2 regions of the Pedobacter sp. GW460-11-11-14-TSB4 genome follow, and region 1 is predicted to be linked to the other one. Evidence: riboswitches for the same ligand, from Rfam matches in the RefSeq annotation. Region 1 holds a riboswitch; the other holds the start of a gene.
What was found. A riboswitch is a leader RNA that binds a small molecule or an ion and turns the genes downstream of it on or off. The one in region 1 is predicted to bind S-adenosylmethionine.

Region 1 (5,053 bases):
AATCCATCATGACCATAATCCGAATGCAAGGCACTAAACTCTGCTCCAGGGATATGATCGGCCAGGTATTTTTGCTCTGACAGTGGAAATAACACATCGTTTTCAATACCAATGACTAATGTATTTGCCGTAATTAGTTTTAATGCATCGGCGATACTTTTACGGTTGCGGCCCACATTATGACTATCCATTGCTTTGGTTAAATAATAATAACTATAAGCATTAAAGCGGTTGATCAGTTTTTCTCCCTGATAATTCTGGTAAGAAGACGACCTGAAATTATCTGTCTTATCGTTTACACTTTCTACCTGTGTACTGCCATAAGCACTGTATGTTCTATAACTTAAAAGTGCAATGCTACGGGCAGTTTTTAAACCCTTGCTGCCACCGTTAGGTTGGTTGGCATAAAAAGTTCTGTCGGTAGTAATGGCTAAACGCTGACTTTCGTTAAAAGCAATTCCCCACGGAGAATGTGCTGCATTGGTGGCAATCAAAATCAGGTTTTCGATTTTATTCGGTTCGGAAATACTCCACTCCACAGCTTGCTGACCACCTAACGAACCACCGATTAATAATTTAATATAATCAATACCTAAATGCGATGCCAATAACTGGTGTGCCGATACTAAATCGCGGATGGTAAACTGAGGAAATGAAAGGTAATACGGTAAGCCCGTTACCGGATTGGTACTTAATGGGTTCGAGCTACCATAATGCGAACCTAAAACATTGGCACAAACGATATAATGCTCTTCCGGATTGAACAATGAGTTTTGACCGAATAAACCTTCCCACCATTCAAAAACATCAGCATTGGCGGTAAGTGCATGGCAAACCCAAATCACATTATCTTTATTTGCATTTAATTTGCCATAAGTTTGATAAGCAATCTGCAGGTTACGGATTTTTTTTCCGCTCTCTAATTTGAACTGTTTATTATAGTGATATGTTGATGTTGTACTCATTGTTTTGTTGTATTCGGAATATTAACGGTTAGGCTTGTAAATGCGCTGTTGGAGCGGTAGCTTTAATGGTGGCAAACGCTTGTTCGAAATCGGCTTTAATATCATCAATATGCTCAATGCCGACTGAAACCCTTAAGGCATTTGGTTTAACACCCGCTGCCAATTGTTCTGTTTCGCTTAATTGCTGGTGTGTTGTGGCTGAAGGCTGAATGATCAGTGTTTTTGCATCACCTACATTGGCCAGATGCGATACCAGTTTTAAGTTATCAACTACCTGTGTTGCGTTTTCTTTGCTTCCAGTCAACTCGAACGATAATACTGCACCAAAACCATTGCTTAAATATTTTTTAGCCAGGTTGTTGTATTTGCTGCTGGCCAAACCAGGATATTGAACTTCTTTAACCAATGGATGGTTTTCTAACCAGGTGGCTAATTCTAATGCATTATCTACATGGCGCTGAACGCGGAGCGATAAAGTTTCTAATCCTTGTAATAAAAGAAAAGAATTGAAAGGGGATAAGGCCGGTCCAAGATCTCTTAATCCTTCTACACGGGCCCGGATAATAAACTGGATATTGCCAAATGGTCCGCCGATGCCAAAAACATCGCTAAAAACCAAGCCATGATAACCTTCCGAAGGCTCAGAGAATTGCGGGAATTTTCCATTGCCCCAGTTGTAATTTCCACCATCAACGATTACACCGCCAATACTGGTTCCGTGGCCACCAATCCATTTCGTTGCCGATTCGACCACGATATTGGCGCCATGCTCTAAGGGTTTAAACAAATAACCACCTGCGCCGAAAGTATTATCGACCACTAATGGCAGATCATATTTTTTTGCAATGGCCGCAATTTTTTCGAAATCAGGAACACTAAATGCCGGATTGCCAATGGTTTCTAAAAAGATTGCTTTGGTTTTATCGGTGATTTTGTTTTCAAATTCTTCAGGCACATCAGGATTAGCAAAATCGACATGTATACCCAAACGTTTAAAAGCAACTTTAAACTGATTATAAGTTCCACCGTAAATGTGAGATGAAGAAACGATACTGTCGCCAGCTTCTAATATGTTGTTTAAGGCTATAAATTGAGCGGCTTGTCCTGAGGCCACGGCCAAAGCAGCTACACCACCTTCTAAAGCTGCAATACGTTTTTCGAAAACATCGTTGGTTGGATTCATGATCCGGGTATAGATATTTCCAAACTCTTTTAAAGCAAATAAATTAGCCCCATGTTCGGCATTTTTAAAGCCATAAGAAGTGGTTTGATAAATAGGAACCGCTCTTGATCCAGTTGTAGGATCTATTTCCTGACCAGCGTGTAATTGTAAAGTTTCAAATTTATATGATGTTGACATAATTTCTATTTTTTTTTTGGTGTGATTAGATAGGTGGAAATTAGGGTAATCCTAAAACCTAACAGGGCGTATCCCGATTTCGCGGGACCTTCCAATTTGAAAGAAACAAAAAAGGAAGATTTTTAAATTACTGTATGCAACAGCACATACAAGTAATCGCACGCATCTCGCAACAAATAAAAGAAATAGAAGTCCGTTCTACCTTTTTAAGGTTAGCACTGGGTTCGCTTAGCGATTGAAGATTTAATGTTTTCATCAGTTCTAATTTATATCTCCAAATAACACCATGTTATCCGGTCAGGAATTGGCACCTTCTCTTTCTGAGGGTTGCCAGTGGGTCATCGAGCCAGTCTCTCGCCACTTCTTTATAAATCAACCTGTGAAGATTGACTTTTATTTAGCTTTCTGCCAAATAATATTCCAAATGTCTGAATTTAATTTTAATCCACAAAATAAAATTTCGAAATTACATTAACGCACTGAAAATGAATGGTGTATTTTTATGGTGTGATGACAATGCGAAACTTTTAATAAGAAATTAACGCTTAAAATTCTAAGTTTGTGTTACCTATCTAAATTTAATCATGATGAAAAATACAAAAGCCCTATGTTTAGGCCTGCTCTTTACTGTAATAGGTTTAAGCAGCGCAAACGCCCAATTCGGAGGTTTAAAAGACAAACTGTTAAAAGTAGGCACTGCTCAGGGTGCCAAAGCCTTAGGGGTAGATAAGTTTTTAAAACAGCCCGCTGCCATTACCACCAGCTTTGAAGATGTAAACAGAGAAGGCGAAAAGCTACCTGATTTTATTAATTCATTAAATTTAAAAGCCCAGCCATTATATTTATTGCCTAAAAACCCAGACGGTGGTTTTGTACTTTGCGAAGGTTTATACGAAATGAACAATAAAAGTTATTGTTTAAAAGCCGGAACTTTTGCACCATCAAAAGGCGATGGTTATATGTTTGCACCAGTTTTAGGTCCGAAGGAAGAAATTGTGGTTTCCATACTGAAAAGCGCAGAAAAACATCCTGATGTAGACCAACATGATATTCAGGCTTTACTCTGGACGATCATTGCCAGAACAAAATTTGCCGATTTTAATGGACAGGTTAAGGTAACTGCCATTAAATTATTAACACCAAAACAACTTACCCAATTAGAAGGTGGTGCATTAGGCATTTTACCTTTCGATGTAATGGAAAAAGCCAAAGATCAATTGCCAGCAGGTGTGAGGGCCGTTTTTGAAGCAGAAAATAATATCCGCCAGCTAGTTGCTTCTGGAAATTATACCTATGCAGACATGGAAAAATATGCCATTATAGCGGGGATGGCGCCACCAAGAAGCGATGTACCAAGTGGTATCTGGACCAAACACCCAGACGGTTATTATGTGCGTTATTTCCCTTCGGGTTATTCGATTACCAGGGTGCAGGTTTACGTACCAAAAGAATTACTGGCTGGCGGAACAAAATTGATATATGATGCTGCCGGTGATATTGCCTGCCCGGCCAATACAGGATCGCAACGTTTGGCACAGACTAATGAGCCATTGGAAGCAAATTATTCGTTGAAACTAAGCACAATTTGTAACCCTAAATAAGATATATAAATCCTATAAGGTCTTAAAGACCTTATAGGATTATATTTTAACCCAGCGCCTGTGCTAAATCAGCGATAATATCATCTGCATGTTCTAAACCTACAGAAATACGGAGTAGGTTTTTAGGCGTTTTACTATCAGGGCCTTCTACGGAATAACGGTGCTCGATTAAACTTTCAACACCTCCTAAACTGGTCGCCTGCGCAAATAACTGAACTTTGTTGACCACTTTATGGGCAGCCTCAACATCTCCTTTAACCAGGAACGACATCATCCCACCAAAATCTTTCATTTGTTTCTTTGCAATATCGTGCTGTGGGTGACTTTCTAATCCAGGATAAAAAACAGCTTCAACATTTGGATGTGCGTTTAAATAGTCAGCGATAATCTTTCCATTTTCACAGTGTCCTTTCATGCGGTAAGCCAGTGTTTTAATACTTCTGGTTAATAGAAAACAATCGAAAGGAGAAGGCACCGCACCACCCGTTTGCTGGATGTTTTTGATTTTCTCCCAAAGCTCATCTTTTTTGGCCGTTACCAAAATTCCGCCGAGTACATCGCTGTGTCCGCCCAGGTATTTGGTGCTGCTGTGCATCACAATATCCGCACCCAGTAAAATTGGGTTTTGTAAAATTGGAGAAGCAAAAGTGCTATCGCAGGCCAATGTAATGTTTTTCGCCTTCGCGATCTTAGCAATTTCTTCGATATCGGTAACTTTTAATAAAGGATTGGATGGCGTTTCAATCCAGATCAGTTTGGTGTTGGATCTGATGCTCGCTTGTATCAGATCTAAATCGGTCTGGTCAATAAAGTCAAATTCCAAACTATCGTTAAAAATAGTAAGCAATTGTTTTTTAATTCCCCAATACATATCATCTGGCGCAATAATGTGGCTGCCGGGTTTTAAGGCCTGGAATAAAACCAGACCACAGGTGTTCCCCGAAGAAAAAGCCGCTGCATCCTCACCATATTCTAATTTGGCCACAGTGTTTTCTAAAGCAGACCGGTTTGGATTGCTTACCCTGCTATACATGTGTCCGCCCGGATAGCCGCCTTCTGCATCGCGAAAAAAAGTTGTCGACAGATTAAGAGGAGGAGTGACATCGCCTGTAATGCTTTTTACAAGA
Region 2 (5,053 bases), on a different contig from region 1:
CCGAAACGTTACAGTTAATTTTTAAATACCTTCGAAGCAATAATTATACCACAAATAACGTTGGTTATTTTAATCGTTCGAGTAGCTTTTTCATATTGGTGAGCTGGAGTACATGCTTAAATTCGGGGGTATCAAAACCTCCTTTATCAATCACTTGCTTTAAGCTTCTGTTAAAGCTTCTTACGGAAATGCCCAGATAGGCAGCCATGTCTTCTTTCGAGATGGAGATGTGCTCATCGGCCTGCAGTTTGAGCAATTTTAAAAGCGCATATTCTAAGGTATATAGCTGCTGGAAGGATGCCCGTGTACTGGTTTGTATAATTCTGGTAGACAATTCCTGGAGTAAGATTGTAGTAAATTCACTACTTTTATGAATCAGTGAAAGGAAAAGATGATCGGGAATAACGTAGGCCGAAACATCACTTATTGCCGCTACATTACATAAGCAATCTATCTTTTTTAAAGCCTCCAATTCGCCTACCACTTCGCCTTTACCTAAAAATTCGATAATAAAATCTTTACCGTTTTCTTCAGAAATAAAACACTTGCTAATGCCATCCTTAATGATGTAAATATTGTTGATTTTTTCACCCTGTTCAACAAAACGATGTCCTGCTTTAAAGTTTTTAAGTGTTATGGCTTCTCCTTTATTTTCGGAAGAAAAACGTTCGATAAAGGATAAGAAAGTAAGATTGGTGCGAAGCATATTTATTTAATCGAGACAAATGTCCTTTTTTAACGGTATCTGTTGCTTTACTTTTGTGCTACTAAAGTAAGCATAACCATGAAAAATCAAATTACTGTAATTGCTTTTGATGCTGATGATACCCTTTGGGTAAACGAACCTTATTTCCGCGAAACCGAAGAGCAGTTTGCAGGTCTTTTAGAAGATTTTATGCCCCGGCACAGCATCTTGGCAGAACTTTATAAAACAGAAATAGCCAATTTACCGCTTTATGGTTACGGGATTAAAGGTTTTGTTTTAAGCATGATCGAGACCGTTTTAAGGATAACCGAAGGTAAAATAGATCCTGTTGTGATTAGTAAAGCGATAACACTTGGACAGGAAATGCTCAATAAACCTGTTGTATTGCTTGATGGGGTAGAAGAGGTATTAAAAACCTTACATGGGAAATACAAACTGGTGGTCGCTACCAAAGGTGATTTACTCGACCAACAACGAAAACTGACCAAATCAGGGCTGGACCACTATTTTCACCATATCGAAATTATGAGCGATAAACAGGAAAAAGATTATCAAAAACTGATTAAACATCTGGATTGTAAACCTGAGGCCTTTTTAATGTTGGGCAATTCTCTAAAATCGGATGTTTTACCCGTATTGAATATTGGCGGCCATGCTGTTCACATTCCTTTCCATACCACCTGGGTGCACGAAAGTATCGATCATACCATCGAACATGCAAACTTTTATCAGATGGAAAATCTATCTGAGGTTTTACCAAAATTAATTGAATGAAAGAAAAAATAGATATAAACACCTGGATCAGAAAAGATCATTTTAAATTTTTTAGCGCCTTTGAAGAACCTTTCTTCGGCGTAACCGTAGAAGTTGACTGTACGGCTACCTACAAAGAAGCAAAAGAACATCAAGTTTCTTTTTTTCTGCTTTACCTGCACAAATCGCTTGTTGCTGCCAATCAGGTAGAACCTTTTCGTTACCGCATTATTGATGGCGAGGTTTGGAAGTATGAAAGCGTGCATGCTGCAGCCACAATTAACAGACCAAATGGCACATTTGGATTTGGCTACATGGATTTCTATAATGACTTTGAAGATTTTAGAACAGCGGCCAATAAAGAGATTGAAAAGGTGCAGGCCAGCACAGGTTTAATCCCTTCCTCATCAGGCGGAAATGTAATTCACTATTCGGCACTACCCTGGTTAAATTTCACTTCTTTATCACATGCCCGCAATTATGCTTATCACGATAGCTGCCCTAAAATATCTTTTGGCAAGGTTAGAGATGAAAACGGGAGAAAAATAATGTCGGTTTCCATACACGTAAACCATGCCTTGATGGATGGCTATAACGTGGCCCAATTTGTAGATTGTTATCAGGAGCTGTTAAACAAAAAAGAAGTTAACGAATATATTTAACTCACAACTTTACGCAATTAAACCTAAAGCATATTTAATGTTCGGTTAATATTAGGAATTTATTTTCGGCGATGTTTATAGCTGCCGTTATTATTCCTTTTTACCTTTTGGCTGTTGTAGCCATGTGTTATATGGATACCGCTTTTAAGGCCATTATGTTTTTTGTACTGTTGCTTATTGCCACATTTGTACTTTTTCTGTTCATCAATTATCCTATGCAATCGGTGTTTGCGGTAATCTGTTTAATGGCCTTGTTTGCTTTTAAACCTAAAGATTAATTAAAAAGTGAATTATCATTTGCATTCGAGAAAGTATTTGCTATTTTTGCTGCTCGGGCAGGAAGCTTGAAAATTTAAAATTGGGGGATTAGCTCATTTGGCTAGAGCGCTTCGCTGGCAGTGAAGAGGTGATCGGTTCGAATCCGATATTCTCCACCACATTAAAGGCTACCTGTAAGGTAGCCTTTGTCATTTAAAGGGTTTCTTCCCTGGCATAGTAGCTTAAATATCCACCAAAGTTTGTTACATCAACAGTCATAGATATGCAATTTTCATGAGTGTTTTTACAGGTATAACCACTTTTTTTAGACTTTAAATAAAAAGACTACAAAATCTATAGGAATTATATATATTTGCTCCTGCAAGGAATAATTTTGCAGACTTATCCAGAAAGACTGAGGGAAAGGCCCTGTGATGTCTTAGCAACCTGTTGCCAAATAAGGTGCTAAATCCTTCCTCTAACCAAGGAAAGATAAGAAAGATTTCGCTAAAGAATCTGAATGAGCCTGTGGTAAATTTTAAAGATTAAAAAATGAACATTTATTTAAACACCAGCGCTGACGATATCACTCCCGAAAAAGTTTTTGTAGGGATGAAACCTGATATCTTCCAGCTGAAAGGCAACAACTATTTCGAGCGTGTTTTCAGGTAGTTGAGCTTACATGCTGTTTCAACTTTGAACTTAATTATTTTATAAAAAGAACCCATAAAACCAAAAACCATGAAAAAATCACTACTAATTGCCATTAGTATCCTTCCGGTTGCAGCAATAGCACAGAAACCGTTCTCCATTGAGGGAACCCTGAAAAAATCATCAGCCCCCGAAAAAGTATACCTCAGTTATGCTCAGAATGGACAATCGCTTACCGATTCTACAGAATTAAAAAATGGATCATTCTCCTTTTCTGGCCATGTAGCCGATCCGGTTAGGGCATCGCTCTATAGAAAACCAGTTGAAAAAAACGGAAAAAGGGATGTATTGTCCTTTTATCTCGAAACAGGTACCCTTAAACTTGCCACGGCAGATTCTTTAAAAAATGCTTCAATTTCCGGATCGAAAGTAAATGCCGATAATGATAAGTTAAAAGCGTTAACCAAACCTGTACAGGATAAACTTGCAGCCATAAGCGGCGAATTTGGTAAACTTAGTCCTGAACAGAAAAAAAATAAGGCACTAACCGATTCGATTTATAAACGTTATGAAGCAGCAAGTAAGGCGCTGGAGCCAATATACCTTGATTTTGCAAGGAAAAACCCTAAATCTTACATAAGCTTAAACGCAATTCAGCAGATTGCCACCAGTGAATCCGTACAGGCAGAAGCGGAACAGGTTTATGCTGGATTAGATGGGACGGTAAAAGAGAGTAAAGCTGGTAAAGATGTTTCAATTTACTTCAACGCGGTAAAGAAAACCAAAATTGGACTTCAGGCAATCGATTTTACACAAAATGATGTAAACGATAAACCGGTAAAATTATCTGATTTTAAAGGAAAATATGTTCTGGTTGATTTTTGGGCTTCATGGTGCGGACCTTGCAGACAGGAGAATCCTAATGTAGTAGCAGCCTATAATCAGTATAAAGATAAAGGGTTTACCATATTGGGTGTTTCTTTAGATCAGCCTGGGAAAAAAGAGGCCTGGTTAAAAGCCATTGCCGATGACCAGTTGACATGGACACATGTTTCTGACCTAAAATTTTGGGACAATGCGGTAGCAAAACAATATGGAATCAGATCTATCCCGGCAAACTTTTTAATTGATCCAGATGGAAAGATTATCGCAAAAGGACTTCGTGGAGAAGCATTGAAAGAAAAACTGGCGTCGCTTCTGGAGGCTAAAAGTAAATAGATAAGAATACGGTTCAATAAAAATTAATTAATAAGTTTTAGAAATAATAAGAGAAAAAAGACAGCTGCCCTTTTATGCAAAGTGTACAAAAGGTTACCAGATAAATAATAACAGGGGCGATTGAGGCCGCCCCTGAATCAAGTGATTTATCACGGTATGTGACCAATAATGCGACTTAATGTTTAACCACTCAAACAAATATAATGAAAATATCCTAAAAAATTAGTTCGTCAATTAAATGGATGTCCCTTAGCCGTAAACGATTGTATTACTGCTTAAACTATCCTATTCTCCCAAATTACCCCATTTTTCTTCTTAAAGCATTGTGTTGATTTAAGGCTAGGCAGTTTTTCTGTTAGCAATGAAATCGCTGTGGGTAAAATTTCAATATCTGCCATGAATTGGGAACTGGCATCAACATTCATTAACTAAAACCATCATAAATGAAACGAAAGTTATTTTCGCTTATTATACTGTGCCTTTTTGCAGTCTTTAATGCAAGGGCACAAACCAAAGTTATTACAGGAAAGGTAATAGCTGTGGCAGACGGGCTGCCCATTCCTGCTGTTTCTGTAAGAATATCGGGCAGTAAAATTGCCACGCAAACTGATGCAGACGGGAGGTTTTCCATCGTTGCTCCATCATCGGCAAAAACAATTGAGTTTAGCTACCTCGGTTTTGTAACGCTAAGGGAGAATATTGGTGACCGTAAGGCAATCAATATCAGCTTACAAGCCGATCAAACAGGTTTAGAAGAGGTTATCGTAACTGGTTTCGGCCAAACGGTTAAAAAAAGAGACATTAC

Region 2: linked by a shared signal. The riboswitch ahead of AC07YT_RS18670 (TlpA disulfide reductase family protein) and the one ahead of AC07YT_RS01890 (O-acetylhomoserine aminocarboxypropyltransferase/cysteine synthase family protein) in region 1 are both predicted to bind S-adenosylmethionine.

What each region holds. Positions count from the first base shown of each region.
Region 1 is NZ_JBWKYI010000001.1:437,294-442,346, reverse strand. It holds gene AC07YT_RS01895 (homoserine O-acetyltransferase family protein) at 1-965, opposite strand, end outside; gene AC07YT_RS01890 (O-acetylhomoserine aminocarboxypropyltransferase/cysteine synthase family protein) at 994-2,325, opposite strand; SAM riboswitch class I at 2,589-2,699, opposite strand; gene AC07YT_RS01885 (hypothetical protein) at 2,910-3,926, shown strand; gene AC07YT_RS01880 (trans-sulfuration enzyme family protein) at 3,973-5,053, opposite strand, start outside.
Region 2 is NZ_JBWKYI010000022.1:2,508-7,560, forward strand. It holds gene AC07YT_RS18645 (Crp/Fnr family transcriptional regulator) at 65-706, opposite strand; gene AC07YT_RS18650 (HAD family hydrolase) at 785-1,480, shown strand; gene AC07YT_RS18655 (chloramphenicol acetyltransferase) at 1,477-2,121, shown strand; gene AC07YT_RS18660 (hypothetical protein) at 2,193-2,399, shown strand; tRNA gene AC07YT_RS18665 (tRNA-Ala) at 2,482-2,558, shown strand; SAM riboswitch class I at 2,779-2,878, shown strand; gene AC07YT_RS18670 (TlpA disulfide reductase family protein) at 3,121-4,248, shown strand; gene AC07YT_RS18675 (SusC/RagA family TonB-linked outer membrane protein) at 4,692-5,053, shown strand, end outside.